Regions from separate parts of the Roseibium alexandrii DFL-11 genome, predicted to be linked through region 2. Evidence: predicted binding sites of a transcription regulator. Region 2 holds the regulator's gene; the other holds the start of a gene.

Region 1 (7,768 bases), 1.3 Mb from region 2:
GCTCTTCATGTTCGTCCTTGTGGCAAACCTTTTCGGCATGTTCCCGTACTTCTTCACGGTCACCAGCCACATCATCGTGACCTTTGCGCTTGCGATGCTCGTGTTTCTGACTGTCACGATCTACGGCATCATGAAGCACGGAACCAAGTTCTTCCACCTGTTCGCACCATCAGGCGTCCCGCCGGTGTTGCTTTTGATCGTTGCGCCGATCGAGGTTGTTTCCTTCCTCTCGCGTCCGATCAGCCTGTCCGTCCGTCTGTTCGCAAACATGCTGGCCGGTCACATCACCCTTAAAGTTTTCGCTGGGTTTATCGTGTCCATGAGCGCCGCTGGCAGCGTGGGCATCGTCGGCGCAATCCTTCCGCTGAGTATGACAGTCGCGATCACCGCGCTGGAGTTCCTCGTCTCGTTCCTGCAGGCCTACGTCTTCACGGTCCTGACCTGCATGTACCTCAACGACGCCCTTCATCCGTCACACTAAGCGAAACGTCTCATGCGGTGGCTGAAGTCCAGCCGCTGCCTGAAGAAATCTGAAATCTGCAAACACTACTTAGGAGCACGTGTCATGGAAGCAGAAGCAGCAAAATACATCGGCGCTGGTATCGCATGCCTCGGCATGGGCGGTGCAGCGATCGCACTCGGCACCATCTTCGGTAACTATCTGAACGGCGCTCTGCGCAACCCGACTGCAGCTGATGGCCAGTTCGGCCGTCTGGTTTTCGGCTTCGCCGTTACCGAAGCTCTGGGCATCTTCTCCCTGCTCATCGCTCTTCTCCTGCTCTTCGCTGTCTAATTCTCTTTCGTTTCAGAGAGTTTTGACGCGACTCCGGGGGCGGCGTCTGCGCCGCCCAACCGGATTTTGGAGATAGGACATGGCAGGCAACGCCGAACATAATACGGAAATCGGAATTCCGGCTGAAGAGCACGGTGCCGGCTTCCCGCCGTTCGATGCAACGACCTATTCTTCACAGCTCCTGTGGCTGGCCATCACTTTTGGCTTTTTCTACTGGATCATGAAGAACGTCGCTGTGCCTCGGATTGCAGGCATCCTGGAAGACCGCAAGGACCGCATTGCTGGGGATCTCGGCGAGGCCAACCGCCTCAAAGACGAAACAGACGCGGCGATCGCGGCCTATGAACAGGCACTTGCTGAAGCGCGCAACAAGGCACACGGGATCGCAAGCGATACCCGCGCCAAGTTGAAGGCAGATCAGGAAGCCCGCCGGGAAAAAGCCGAAGCGGATATTGCCGAGAAGCTGAAAGCAGCTGAAGCTCATATCGCCGGTATCAAGACCGAGGCGCTGTCCCAGATTGGTGACATTGCCGGAGACACCACCTCTGCGCTAGTTGAGCAGCTGATGGGCAAGGCTCCGACAAAAACTGATCTGACCAAAGCGCTCAAGTCGGCGATGAACTGAGGAGACCGTCATGGATGCATCATTTTGGGCCCTGGTCGGTCTCGTTCTCTTCTTCGTCCTGATTGCCTACCTCAAGGTACCGGGCATGATCGGCGGAGCGCTGGACAAGCGCGCTGACGATATCAAGAAGGAACTGGAAGAAGCACGCAAGATGCGTGAAGAAGCCCAGGAACTTCTGTCTGAGTATCAGCGCAAGCGCCACGAAGCTGAAAGCGAAGCCGAAGCGATCGTTGCGGAAGCCAACGCAGAAGCCGAGCGCCTGACCGTTGAGACGAACCAGGCACTTGAAGAGATGATCGCACGCCGCTCCAAGGCTGCGGAAGAGAAAATCGCTCAGGCCGAGACCCAGGCAATCGCCGAAGTCCGGGCCAAGGCTGCCGACATCGCTGTCGCGGCAGCCGAGGAAATCCTCTCCGCCAAAGTCAAGGACAAGGTGGCAGACGACATTCTCGCCAAGAGCATCACTCAGGTGAAGGATCAGCTGAACTGAGCTTCAGCATGATCCGGAAACAGTTCTGAAAAGCGGCCTTAGCGGGCCGCTTTTTTTGTCTGTATCCGGCCGGAATACAGAAAGTCGGCGTTTTCCGCCGCACCCCTGGGCAGGCAGGGATCCAGTAATCGGAGCCGGTGCGGTTTGTTTCCCTTGTGGGCAGATATGGCTACCGGGCCCCTGCTTTCGCAGGGGCGGCTGAGTGTGTGGGGTGGGTGTCTGAACCATCTGAGGGCGCTAAGCCCGGTCCTTCTCCATGACCACCAACGGTGTCCGGCCGTTCTCCATCATCTCGCCGGTCACCTGATAGCCGAGGCTTTCATATAGCCGGATGTTGCCGGAGCTCAGCTTGCCGGTAATCAGCCGGTAGGAACCGGCGGAGGGAAACTTCTCTTCCGCTGCGATGAAGAGCTGCCGGCCGATGCCCCGTCCTTGATGTTCGGGAGCTACAAAAAGCCGGCCTATATGGCAGGTGTCGTCCTCAGCGCGGACCCGAACCGATCCGATGATGTCAGCCCCTTTCCGGGCGATAAGAAAAACATGCGTGGTGAATGCCGACTCTGTATCGGCAAGGGCCTCAACCATTGGGGCGATCTGCATATCGCCATTTAGCGCTGCTTCTTTGTGAAAGGCGATTTTCTGAAGTTCAAGGATTTGTTTCGCATCGCTTTTGTCTGCGACTGTGATTTCGACGTCCATTTTCCTCTCGCCGGATTGTGATCTCAAAAATTTCTGATGCGTCGTGATTCGAAAGGAGCGGCTACTCAAGCCATCCTCAGCGGATCACGTCGCCTGGGGCAATTCACTAAAGGTGATACCAAGCAAGGCGCCGTTCATGCAATGCCACCGCGGTCCAGTTGGCCGGGTGTTAGGTGTTTTCAGGAAAGGCGCCGCCATGAAGTCGTCTCATCGAGCTGTTGTACATATCCTTATCGCTGCGCTCATACCGCTGTTGGCTCTTGTCGGCGGTGGACTTGCCCAAGCTCAAGAGCGCTCGGCCCTTCCAGACTACGTGATTGAAAAATTCGGTACTCCTCCCGCGATACCAGACGGCCCGCTGTCCGATGATCTTAAACGCACCGTGAAAATGGCGCTTGTCGACCCGGTGACCCATGCGGGTTGGGGACGGGACCAAAGCCTGGCGCTTGCCGAAGTCGCTGCATCCAAAGACCCGCGCCTTGTCTGGATCATCAGTGATTTGATGCGGTTTGCGACTGGCCCGCAACTGAACCAGGCTTTGAGCGAAGCCGCGTCCGAACTGCTGGGCAAAGAGATACCGCTGCGCAACAGTTGGGGCGAGGTGACTGATCATCTCATGGCCTGGGGTATTCCCGCACCGCCCGACTATCTCGCTTCCAAGCGCGAGATCTTCACAACGATAGTACCCGGCTGGGACAGGATCTTTGTCGAGGGCGAAATTGATTGGCGGTTGGTATCCTGGGGTGGGGTCTTGATCGATGACCGCCCGTATGACCAGACCGACAATCAGTGCAACTGCATTCCCGCTGTGGACAATCCGGAGGTTAGCAGCGCTGAAGACGCAACCTGGCTCAAGGACAGCGATATTGTTTTCGGGATAGGGGTAAATGGGGACTATCGGGCCTATCCACGGCGTATCATGGAAGTGCGGGAGATGGTGAATGACACCCTCGGCGGCCGAACCCTGGGAATTCCATACTGCACCTTATGTGGCGCTGCGCAGGCCTACCTGACGGATGAACTGCCGGAGGGAATTGAGCGGCCGATTTTGAGAACCTCCGGGCTGCTCATTCGGTCCAATAAGGTGATGTATGACGTCAACACCTACTCGGTCTTCGACACGTTCCTCGGCACTGCGGTGACTGGTCCGCTCGCGGAGAAGAACCTGAAGCTAAAACAGGTCAGCGTCGTGACGACCGATTGGGGCACCTGGAAGAGGGCGCATCCGGAAACAACCGTTTTGGTGGAAGCGCTCGCGCTTGGCCGTGACTTCGACTTCCGCAATGGCCGGGACGCCAACGGACCGATTTTCCCAATTGGCGATGTCGATCCCCGGCTGCCCGTGCATGAGGACATCATCGGGATTGTCACGGCGTCCGGACAGCCAGTTGCTTTTCAGCGCAGCAAGGCCTTTGCCACACTCAAACAGGGGACTGAGATCCGCGTTGAGAACGTTCGTCTGGAACTGGATGCTGGTGGTATCCGGGCCGTTGGCGAGGACGGAGCGGATCTCGGCAGCCATGAGGCGTTCTGGTTCGCCTGGTCGCAGTTTTACCCCAAAACAGATCTTTGGGACGGGTGAAGCGCTAGAGTGTAGTGTCGGCGGCAAGCCGGACTGGTTTAAAGCTCATCCGGTGATGCGCTGTCGGCCCCAGGGTATCCAAGGCCGCTTGGTGTGCTGGTACCCCGTATCCCTTGTGCTGGGCAAAGCCGTAGCCGGGAAATTCGGGCTCCAAGGCGACCATCATTCGGTCCCGCAGCACCTTGGCAACGATAGAGGCTGCGGCGACACACAGGCAGCGGCCATCGCCCTTGATCAGCGCCTGCCCGGGTTGGGCGAGACCGGGTGGTACATCGCGGCCATCGATGAGAACGTATTGCGGAACTCTGGGCAGGCCGTTCACTGCCCGCACCATGGCGCTCAGCGTCGCCGTCCGGATGTTCAGCTTGTCAACGGTAGCAGGTGAAGCGCTTGCCGCGCACACCCAGCTGGTTTTGAGGATCTCGCCGAACAGGGATTCCCGTTTGGCCTCAGTCAGCTTTTTTGAGTCGTTCAGTCCGGCCGGCACATTCGCATAGTCCAGGATAACCGCCGCCGTCACCACAGGACCCGCCCATGGCCCGCGGCCGGCTTCATCGACCCCGCACAAAAGGCCGTCATAGGATTTGGCGTGTTTTTTCTCGATTTTCAGGTCGGGGTTGTCCGGAAACGCGAGGTCGAAGAGGGACGGTGTTTTGGTCATTGGGCCAAAATGCCGTCTGGCAAAACAAGGCGCAAGACATGTTGGTGCCGTCCCGGCCTTGAGCCGGGACCACAGCGCACGCCAGCAGGTCCCGAATCTCCGCCTTGCTGCGTTCGGGACGGCGTTTGGAGGGCAAATGCGGTCTCTTTACTGCGCTCAGAACAAATCCAGTTGCACGCCGCCTTTTTGCGGCTGGATAAAATGCTCGGTGGACAGCTTTCTCTTGCGCAAATTCAGACTCAGCCGTTTGGCCGCCAACGAGAAGCGTTTGGCGATCTGGTCGGCATAGGGGCCGCGCCCGCGCATGCGCTCGCCCCATTTGGCATCGTAATCCTTGCCGCCGCGCATGGAGCGGATCAGGTTCATCACGTGGCGGTAGCGGTCCGGGCGTTCCCGCAAAAGCCAATCGCGAAAGAGCTCAGACACCTCCAGAGGCAGACGCAGCAGAATAAAGGCTGCTTCGCTGGCCCCGTGCTCAGCGGCTGCTTCCAAAAGGTTCTCAATTTCACTGTCCGTTAGCGCAGGTATGATGGGGGCCATCATGACGGAGGTAGGAATGCCTGCATCGCTCAGTGTTCTGACCGCTGCAAGACGCTTGTGTGGCGCGGATGCGCGGGGTTCCATGGCGCGGCACAACTTTTTGTCGAGCGTCGTAATCGACAAAGCTACCTTGACCAGATTGCGCTCGGCCATCCGCGACAAAATGTCGATGTCCCGGGTCACGAGCGCCGATTTGGTAACGATTGCGACCGGGTGGCCGCAGTTCTCCAGAACCTCGAGGATCTCCGGCATAAGCTTGTAGCTGCGCTCCATCGGCTGGTAGGGGTCGGTGTTGGTACCGATGGCGATGACCTTGGGCTGGTACCCCGGCTTCGAGAGCTCCCGCTCAAGGAGCGCTGCGGCGTTGGGTTTGGCAAAAAGCCGGGTTTCAAAATCGAGGCCCGGCGACAGGCCCATGAAGGCGTGGCTTGGCCGGGCAAAACAATAGATACAGCCATGCTCGCAACCACGATACGGGTTTATCGAGCGGTCGAAGGAAATGTCCGGAGACTCATTGCGCGTAATGATCGTCCGCGCGCGTTCTTCCTGCACTTCCGTCTTGAGCGGTGGCAATTCGTCGAGACTGTCCCAGCCGTCGTCGAAGGCCTCTTTAGAAAGGGGCTCGAACCGTCCCGAGAGGTTTGTCGCGGCCGCACGTCCCCGGCGCCGGTCGGCCGCCATATGGCTCAGATCCGCCGCATCGGGCGCCGGTTGAGCAGAAACAGGAGGGATTGGGGGTGCAAGTGTCATAGACTGCCGACTCTTTATGAGAACAATACAAGAACATTATCCAAAATCCGGCGCCGGACAAGCCCCTTCTCTCGCACTTTCGATAATTTCATGTCATAGAAAGGGTCATGATTAGTGTCATAATTCCGACAGAAAACGCAGAACTCGACCTTGTGCACGCGTTGGCTGCCTTGGTTCCGGCAGCCGCCGAAGGTGTTGTTCGGGAAGTTGTCGTTGTGGACGGTGGGTCGACCGATAACACGGCGATGGTTGCTGATGCGGCTGGCTGCACGTTCGTGACGCGCAAAGGGCCGCGCAGCGAGCGCCTCGCGCATGGCGCAAGCGTTGCCAAACGCGGCGACTGGCTTTTGTTCCTGCAGCCTGAAACCCTTCTGGAAAGCGGCTGGCATCATGAAGCCCAAGCCTTCATAGAACGGGCGGGACGAACCCCAAAAGGTCCGAAGACGGCGGCAGCCTTCCGGTTGCGCTACGAGGCTTTTGGGCTTGGTCCGCGTTTGTCTGAAAAGGCCGCTTCAGTGCGCAGCCAGCTGCTCGGTATGCCTTATGGCAACCAGGGCCTTCTGATCTCCCGCCAGTTTTATGAAAAGCTTGGTGGCCACCGGCCATTGCCGGAAATGGAAGATCTGGACCTTGCAAAACGCATCGGCCGCAACCGTATGGTGTTTTTACGCGCGGCAGCCGTATGCGCGGGTGAACCGGGAGCAGCTGGCTATGCCACCGGCCTGCGTCAGGCCCTGGCACGTTTTGCCGTTGGCGCCCTTCGTGTTCCGGCAAGTCTCGCGGTCAAGCTGCACGGGTAAGCAAACGAAGAAGGCATCCCTGCGAAGGCAAGGATCCAGTACACCGAGGATTTCGTTGTTCCGGAGATGGCCCCGCATGTTACTGGGCCCCTGCCTGCGCAGGGGCGGCCAAGTGGACGAAGGGCTTTTCTCTTCGGGAAAAGACTTACGCTGCGTAGAGCGAACCGGTCCGGGTTTTCAAAAACCCGTCCAGCGGAATGTCTTCCTGTTTTAGGAAGCCGGTTGCCGGCAACGCGCCGTCCCGCACCATCTCGATGACAGCGACAACGGAAGCCGAAGTGGTCCAGGCAATTGCCGTGCGCATCTGGCCGCCGATCTCGATCGGCTTGTAAGCCCGGACAAATTCCTCCCGGCGCGGGCGGCCGTCAATGGTGCCTTCGGACGCCACATGTACATAGACTACATCATTGTCGGTTGGCGGCTTGGCGTGAACCAGGATTTCCCCGGCTTCCTGACGGCGCTCGCGCATGAGGAGCTCGTGGAAGAAGAAGTTCATCAGTTCGGCATGACCGGGATAGCGCATGGTCTTGTAGTCGATATTGGCGACCTTGCCCAAATAGGTCTCGCACATGGTGCCAAGCCCGCCTGAGGTGGTGAAGGCTTCCAGTTTCATGCCGTCAATATAGACGGTTTCAAGCCACTCCATTGGCGAGACCCATTTGCGCACGCCATCCTCGATCACCTCGCAGTCGTTGAGGTATTCGTTGACGACCCCGTCCGGTGACCAGTTGAAGGCATAACCCATCAGCCCGGTCGGGTTTTGCGGCAGCGCGCCGACACGCATCCGGCAGGACCGGCAGTCATCGAAATCGCCGATCTGTTTTGCGC
Region 2 (7,768 bases):
GACTTGCCACGGTCAGAGCGTTTTGTGCGTTTTAGGCCGACTGGTCCCACAGCTTCATAGAGCTTAATCCAAGTATAGATTGTTCGCCGTTTCAGAACGATAGTCTTTCCAGACCAATCGATAGAGTATAATTGGCTCTAAAACTCAAAACAGATTTGGGCTTACATTAATACTTTGAGGCATCGAACAAGACTGTTTCATCATGGAAAGCAAGAAACTCGATTCCGCTTGAGTTTTTGTTGCAGGCCTGTGCCGGAGCTGGAGAAAAGATAGATTACTTTCTCTTTGGAGAGGCATTACAGCGACAACAGTCCGAATTGATTGAAACTGCCATCGATGATTTCCGAATAATGACCATGAAGCTAACTGGCGAACGGATCCTCATCGAGATCCTGGAACAGCACGCCCCAGAAGCGCTTGCGTTCATGGAGGCGAAGGAAATGCAAAAAGAAGGTGAAACCATCGGACTGGCGATGTTGATATTTGCTGAATTCATCGAACGAGAGAAAAAGGCATTTGTGGACAGCGGGCGCATGACCAACAAAGAATTCAAAGATTACATTCGAAATGTGGACCGATATGACCTCCCGTACTTTGCACGGGCGATCAAACACCGAAACAAAAAGGGTCCGCAATAGGTCCGCAGTCGAACACTCCTGGACCGGAAGCATCTAACATCGAGGAAAATTCTCTATTTGTTTTCAATACGTTCCACGTTTAATTTGCATTGGCCGATATTGCGGACCCTACGGTCCGCAGTCGATGATCACTCAACCTTTTGAAAACAAACCGCACTTTGAACTCTGCTGCCATTTATTTACGGCCAGACAAACCGCTGCCCGTGCCGTTTAATTCTAACAGCTACAGCAGAACAGTAAGAGAACGTTTACCCTTGCAGAACACAATGAGAACAGGTAGCATGTTCTTGATTTGTACTGAGCGATTCTCAGACAAAACCAAACTCAGGGCGAGGAACCGCAGTATGCTGACGCGTAAGCAGTACGAACTGCTCATGTTCATTCACGAAAGACTGAAGGAAACCGGCGTCCCGCCGTCTTTCGATGAAATGAAAGATGCTTTGGACCTCCGCTCCAAATCCGGCATCCACCGGCTGATCACAGCCCTGGAAGAACGTGGCTTCATACGCCGGCTTCCCAACAGAGCCCGCGCCATGGAAGTTGTCCGCTTGCCGGATTCGATCGCGCCGGGTCTGGGTGCGCCGCGTCCAAGAGGCAGCTTCTCTCCAGAAGTGATCGAAGGATCTCTCGGCAAACCGGCACCGGCTCCAGCACCCGCGCCGGAACCTGTTGCAGCATCGACGGAAATCCCGGTCATGGGACGGATTGCGGCCGGTGTTCCGATCGAGGCGATCCAGACCCACAGCCACTCCATCAGCGTCCCGCCAGAACTTCTCGGCAAAGGGGAACATTACGCTCTGGAAGTGCGCGGAGATTCGATGATCGAGGCTGGCATTTTGGACGGGGACACCGTCCTGATCCGCCGGACGGAAAGCGCCGATAGCGGCGACATCGTCGTGGCCCTTGTGGACGACGAGGAAGCAACGCTCAAGCGGCTGCGCAAGAAAGGCCCATCGATCGCGCTTGAGGCCGCCAATCCGGCCTACGAGACCCGTATTTTCGGACCGGGCCGTGTCCGTGTGCAAGGTAAACTTGTTTCTCTATTCCGCCGGTACTGAGGCGTCTATACTGGCAGGCATCTTCAAGAGTTGCCCGCTGCTTCGGTTTTGTAAGTAGTCCCGAGTGGTTTAATCAGCTGATGCGCGCAAGCTGGCGCGCGTGACCGTTCCTTGCTTGTGCCACGGCCGCGGAGGCGCTGGTTTTGCGTACTCGACTGATTGTATTTGGGTTTGGCAAACGACTGCGTTGGCAGTTTTAGCCGGTGCCGGTGTAGTTTGCGGATGCATTACTTGGGCTAGCGCCTCACTTCTTCTTTGAACCGCAGCTTCTATTCTCGCCCCCTTTTTGACCAGCGGGCCCTTCGTTGGGGAGCCTGTTCGACAGACTTGTTCCAGCCAGATGGAGACAGCGCCGCGCGCCTTTCTGATTTCCCGGTCGAACACTTCGGCTGCGCGGCATACTTCTGGCGCGACCATATCGGTCACGATCATATCGGCCTTTTGACAGTCATAAAAAAAGGCGTCCCGGGTTTTGGGCAGCGCGATGTGGATCGGCACGTGCTCAACACCAACTACTCCCCGCGCTGCAAACGCCCGGACAACACAGCCTGAAGGGTCACAAGAGCGCTGATCATCTTTCATCTTGCGCGATTTAATCGCTTCAGCTGACACTCCTTCCCTTTCGAACCAAGTCTCTACGGAAAAAGAACTTCTCGCGCTGGACATCTGTAAACTTCCCTCAAAATCCCGCGCGGCCAATTGAGGCCCGGTTGCCGGAATGTAAATATCTGGCGGGCGCGATATTATCGCAAGCGCAATTCCGATAGACGCAAGACCCAAACAGATCATCCGGAAGCGGCCTGGAGCGAGCAGCAAACCCAAAAAGCCTGCCAACAAAACAGCGGCAGACAGGCCGGTCAAACTGCCCATCCGGCCAAAGTCAGGCGCAATTTGTTCTGTGAACTCGGCTATCCGAATCAGCACCGCCAGACCGGCGCTCATGATCTTGAGTGGGATTGCCGCCAAACCGAACGGCATCAGGACCAGTGCGACCACGCCCATTGGCATTACGATGATCGAAAAAACCGGCATTCCCAGCATGTTACCAACCAGTCCGAAGGGCGCGATCCGGGAAAAATGGTACGCACCGACAATGCCGGTTGCGATCCCGGCGACGAGTGCCGTCACGAACAAACCGGTGGCCCATTTTAGTGCACCGGACAAGAACCAAAAGGGCCCGTTTGCTGATGGGATGAAAATCCTGCGTCTCTTTTGATGCGACCGCCACAGATCATAAACGGCGACCAGTGCGATCACGGCCGCAAACGACATCTGAAAACCTGGATAAAACAGGCGTTCCGGCGCGAGCAGAAGTAAAAACAGGCCGGCGATTGCGACCGATCGCAGCGTCAATCCCCGGCGTCCGGTCATGATCCCCAAAAAGACCAGCGCGATCATAATGAAGGATCTTTGGGTAGCGACCGATGCCCCGGACAGCAGAAGATAAAAAGCTGCCGCGACGAGGGCGAGAACCGCTGAGACCTTATGGATTGGCCAGCGCAGCGCAAGGCCCGGGATGAGTGCCAAGGTGCCAAGACACACAGCATAAGCACCGCCTGCAAAGAGCGCCATATGCAGGCCAGAAATCGCCAGTATATGCGCAAGGCCCGCAGCCCGAAGGCTCTCTTCGGTCTTTTCATCTATACCGCCGCGGTCCCCCACCAAGAGTGCTACCGCAAGAGCAGTTTCCGGGCCTTCCGGCAAAAGCGCCGAAATCCGCGCCGCCAGGTGCTGGCGGAGCCCATTAACATGGCGAACGAGCAGAAGGACCTGAGATGGCGCAGGTCCCTGGACGATCTCAGGAGCTCCGTAACTGAAGCCGCTTGCGCCAATGCCGTCAAAATAGGCGCGGAAGGAAAAGTCATATCCGCCCGGCACCACAGGGCCCATGGGCGGAAACAAGCGGGCCCGGACTTTGATCCAGTCGCCGGGTGCAATGCCCGCATCTGCCGGAATGCGCAACCGGACCCGGTTTGCAAACCGCGCGTCGGTATTGGCTCTGGCATCAACTTCACTGAGGCGGACCACAACGCGCTTGCCGGACCGGGTTTCCTGCACCTTCAAGACTTCACCGCGCAACAGAACTGTCATCGGCTCCGCCAGCCGGGGCGCGTCCACTGCAGCTGTTCGGAGTGTTGCAGTGCTGAGCCCTGCCAAAAGGGCGAGCAAAAGGATCAAAATTCGCGGCAGGCCCATTCGGATGGCATGGGAGCCCGCGAAACCAGCTGATAAAACGAATAGCACGCCAAGAACCGGCCAACTCGGCTCGTCAGGCAACAAGCTGTAGAGAAAAATACCGGCGCTGAAGGAAAATCCGGTCCACAGAAGACCCTGCTTTTGCCAAAACTGCTCCCAATCGTCCGCCGTTCCCGCCCAACCGGCGCGCTGATCAATTGGCCGGTCTTTGCGTTCTCTCCGGGCTCTCAGAAACGCGATCCAGGGCGATGCGTCGGTGGGCCTGCGGCTGTTATCCATGTTTGACGATAAAACTGAAAGGTCACTAACGGGAGCGCCGGGGACACCCCGGTTGTCATCATCGGCGTCTGGTTTCACCTCCCGTACCACCCGCGCTCCTTCTGCCGGGTTTGACGATCGCAGCAAAGCCTATTTTGCCTCAGGCTTGCCTATGCTAAGACCGCGCCACTATCCGTCAGGCGCAGATCCGCGCCTCATTCTGACAGAGACTTTCAAAAAGCACCATGGCACAAGATATCGTCACGCGTTTCGCCCCATCCCCGACCGGATTTCTTCATATTGGCGGTGCCCGCACCGCACTCTTCAACTGGCTGTTCGCCAAGCATCACGGCGGCAAGATGCTGCTGCGCATCGAAGACACAGACCGGGCCCGCTCCACACAAGAAGCGGTCGATGCGCTGATGGATGGTCTTTCGTGGCTGGGCCTTGATTGGGACGGCGAACCGATCTCCCAGTTCTCCCGCGTGGCACGCCACGAGGAAGTTGTTGACCAGATGCTGGAAAACGGCACGGCCTACCGCTGTTATTCCACGCCGGAAGAAGTGGATGCGATGCGCGAAAAGGCGCGCGCAGAAGGCAGGCCGCCACGTTATGACGGCACCTGGCGCGACAAGGATGCGTCCGAAGCGCCCGAAGGCATTGATCCGGTGATCCGGCTGAAAGCCCCGCAAGACGGTGAAACTGTCGTGGACGACATGGTTCAAGGCCGTGTGGTGATCCCGAACAAGGATCTTGATGACTTTGTCCTCCTGCGCTCCGACGGCACGCCGACATACATGCTGGCCGTGGTTGTCGACGATCACGACATGGGCATCACGCATATCATCCGCGGCGTCGACCATCTTACCAACGCGGCCCGGCAGACGTTGATTTTTGATGCCAACGGCTGGGACGTGCCGAAAATGGCGCATATTCCGCTGATCCACGGACCGGACGGTGCCAAACTTTCCAAGCGCCATGGCGCGACGGGCGCCGAAGCCTACCGGGCCCTCGGCTATCTGCCGCAAGCCATGCGCAACTACCTCGCCCGCCTCGGCTGGAGCCATGGCGATGAAGAGATCATGTCGCTTGAGGACATGGTCAAATGGTTCGGCATGGATGCCGTTGGTCAGTCGGCAGCGCGCTTCGATTTCAAGAAGCTGGAAAATCTCAATGGCCATTACATGCGCGCAACCGACGACGCTGAGCTGCTTGAGCATTGGAAGGTCTATCTAGCCCATGCGGGCGATGGGGCGGCGGTCTTGGAATGGATGTCGGACGCGGCCAATGCCCAGACGGCTCTGACGGCCCTTCCCGGCCTGAAGGAACGCGCAAAGACACTTGTCGAACTGACCGACAGCGCGTCCTACCTTTGGCGCCAGCGTCCTCTCGAAAATGACGAGAAGGCGATCAAGATCCTCACAGATGACGCCCGGGCGGTTCTGGGCGATCTGAACGGCGTGCTTTCTGGCGTTGCTGACTGGCAAGCGGAACCGCTGGAGGCGGCTGTCAAAGCCTATGCGGAAGACAAGGATGTGAAACTCGGCAAAGTCGCCCAGCCACTGCGCGCTGCGTTGACCGGCCGGGGCACTTCCCCTGGCATTTATGACGTTCTGATTGCGCTCGGCCGGGACGAATCCCTGGCCCGGATTGCCGATCAGGCTGCCTGACACAGCATTGACCATTGTTCCGGCGCATATTGCTGCAGTGCGCCGGAACATAAGCAAACCGCAACATGTAGGTCTTTGACCAAAGCGTTATACGCTGCTGCTTGCGGCAGTGCGGCAAATGGGCTAGGCAAGACGCGACCATTCCTCCAGCACAGTCTGGCCGCCTCATTTGGGTCTTGCATCCAAGGCCCGTGGCTCGGCAGTGCAAGGGTAACAAATAGGGGGTTTTCTGAATGGCCGACAACAACGCCAAGCTCAACGTCGGTGGCAACGACCACGATTTCGACGTCCTTGACGGATCCATCGGACCGTCGGTTGTGAACATCTCGTCCCTTTACAAGGACACGGGCATGTTCACCTACGACCCGGGCTTTACCTCAACCGCATCGTGCGAATCCAAAATCACCTACATCGATGGTGACGAAGGCACGCTGCTGTATCGCGGGTATCCGATCGAACAGCTCGCCGACCATGGTGACTTCCTGGAATCCTGCTATCTGCTGCTCTATGGCGAGCTGCCGACCAAGACGCAGAAAGACGATTTCGTCACCCGTGTGACCTATCATACGATGATCCACGAACAGATGAACCGGTTCTATTCCGGTTTCCGCCGCGACGCCCACCCGATGGCGATCCTCTGCGGCACCGTCGGCGCCCTGTCAGCATTCTATCATGACAGCACCGACATTTCCGATCCGCATCAGCGGATGGTCGCATCCCTGCGCATGATCGCGAAACTGCCGACCATGGCTGCGATGGCCTACAAGTACCACGTCGGTCAGCCGTTCGTTTATCCGCGCAACGATCTCGGCTACGCAGCGAACTTCCTGCACATGTGCTTTGCTGTTCCGTGTGAAGAGTACAAGGTAAACCCGGTTCTGGCGCGCGCCATGGATCGTATCTTCATCTTGCACGCCGATCACGAGCAGAACGCCTCCACATCCACCGTGCGTCTTGCCGGTTCTTCCGGTGCGAACCCGTTCGCATGTATTGCAGCAGGCATTGCCTGTCTCTGGGGCCCGGCACACGGCGGCGCCAACGAAGCGGCGCTGAACATGCTTTCCGAAATCGGTTCTGTTGACCGCATTCCGGAGTTTGTTGCCCGCGCGAAAGACAAGAACGATCCGTTCCGTCTCATGGGCTTCGGTCACCGGGTCTACAAGAACTACGATCCGCGCGCCAAGATCATGCAGAAGACCTGCCACGAGGTTCTCGGCGAACTCGGCATCAAGGACGATCCGCTCCTCGACATTGCGATGGAACTGGAAAAGATCGCCCTGAACGATCCGTATTTCGTCGAGAAGAAGCTTTATCCGAACATCGACTTCTACTCCGGCATCACGCTGCGCGCGCTCGGATTCCCGACCACAATGTTCACCGTGCTGTTCGCGCTTGCGCGGACCGTCGGCTGGATCGCCCAGTGGAAGGAAATGGTGGAAGATCCGTCCCAGCGTATCGGCCGCCCGCGTCAGCTCTACACAGGTGCCTCCAAGCGTGACTACGTACCGATCGATCAGCGCCGCTGATTGGTTCAGGCACTGACCAGACCAAAGCCCCGGATCACAGATCCGGGGCTTTTCTTGTTTCTGGGGGGAGATGACGCCTCTCAGAAAAACTCACGCTCTCGCATCTCCGGTCTGATCTACCTAAAAACACTTACGCAGTTGCCACAGCTTGTTCGCGTAACAACAGCATGTTGTGATTTTCCTGGGATGGAGGACCGTAAATGCAAGATCACAGGTCAAAAAGGTCACGTACGCCACATGAGGACGTACTGGTCGAAGATCTGGTCCCGCGTATCGCGCAGGAGCTTCATAAACGGTTTGCGGCCAGGCTTGCGGCAAAACCTGAGAGCCAACACAAGTCGGTGTTGCGATCGGAAGATACTCGGCGACCACGCAATAACCGGGCACACCGCCATGTGCCGGTCTATATTCCTCTCTCAAAC

Evidence for each region. The regulator LexA, encoded in region 2, represses DNA repair genes until DNA is damaged. The targets are predictions, from matches to a motif close to TGTTCNNNNTGTGTTCNG.
Region 1: SADFL11_RS13020 (PA0069 family radical SAM protein) is a predicted target of LexA. The motif match lies at 6,159-6,176, and genes of this name have one in related genera.

The regions. Positions count from the first base shown of each region.
Region 1 covers NZ_CM011002.1:2,815,453-2,823,220, reverse strand. The annotation lists gene SADFL11_RS13055 (F0F1 ATP synthase subunit A) at 1-481, shown strand, start outside; gene SADFL11_RS13050 (F0F1 ATP synthase subunit C) at 566-793, shown strand; gene SADFL11_RS13045 (F0F1 ATP synthase subunit B) at 873-1,418, shown strand; gene SADFL11_RS13040 (F0F1 ATP synthase subunit B) at 1,429-1,908, shown strand; gene SADFL11_RS13035 (GNAT family N-acetyltransferase) at 2,146-2,607, opposite strand; gene SADFL11_RS13030 (DUF3179 domain-containing (seleno)protein) at 2,804-4,189, shown strand; gene SADFL11_RS13025 (ribonuclease HII) at 4,194-4,850, opposite strand; gene SADFL11_RS13020 (PA0069 family radical SAM protein) at 5,007-6,071, opposite strand; gene SADFL11_RS13015 (glycosyltransferase) at 6,248-6,940, shown strand; gene SADFL11_RS13010 (saccharopine dehydrogenase family protein) at 7,086-7,768, opposite strand, start outside.
Region 2 covers NZ_CM011002.1:1,489,204-1,496,971, forward strand. The annotation lists gene SADFL11_RS06955 (hypothetical protein) at 240-638, shown strand; gene lexA (transcriptional repressor LexA) at 983-1,696, shown strand; gene SADFL11_RS06965 (ComEC/Rec2 family competence protein) at 1,766-4,261, opposite strand; gene gltX (glutamate--tRNA ligase) at 4,396-5,820, shown strand; gene gltA (citrate synthase) at 6,054-7,346, shown strand.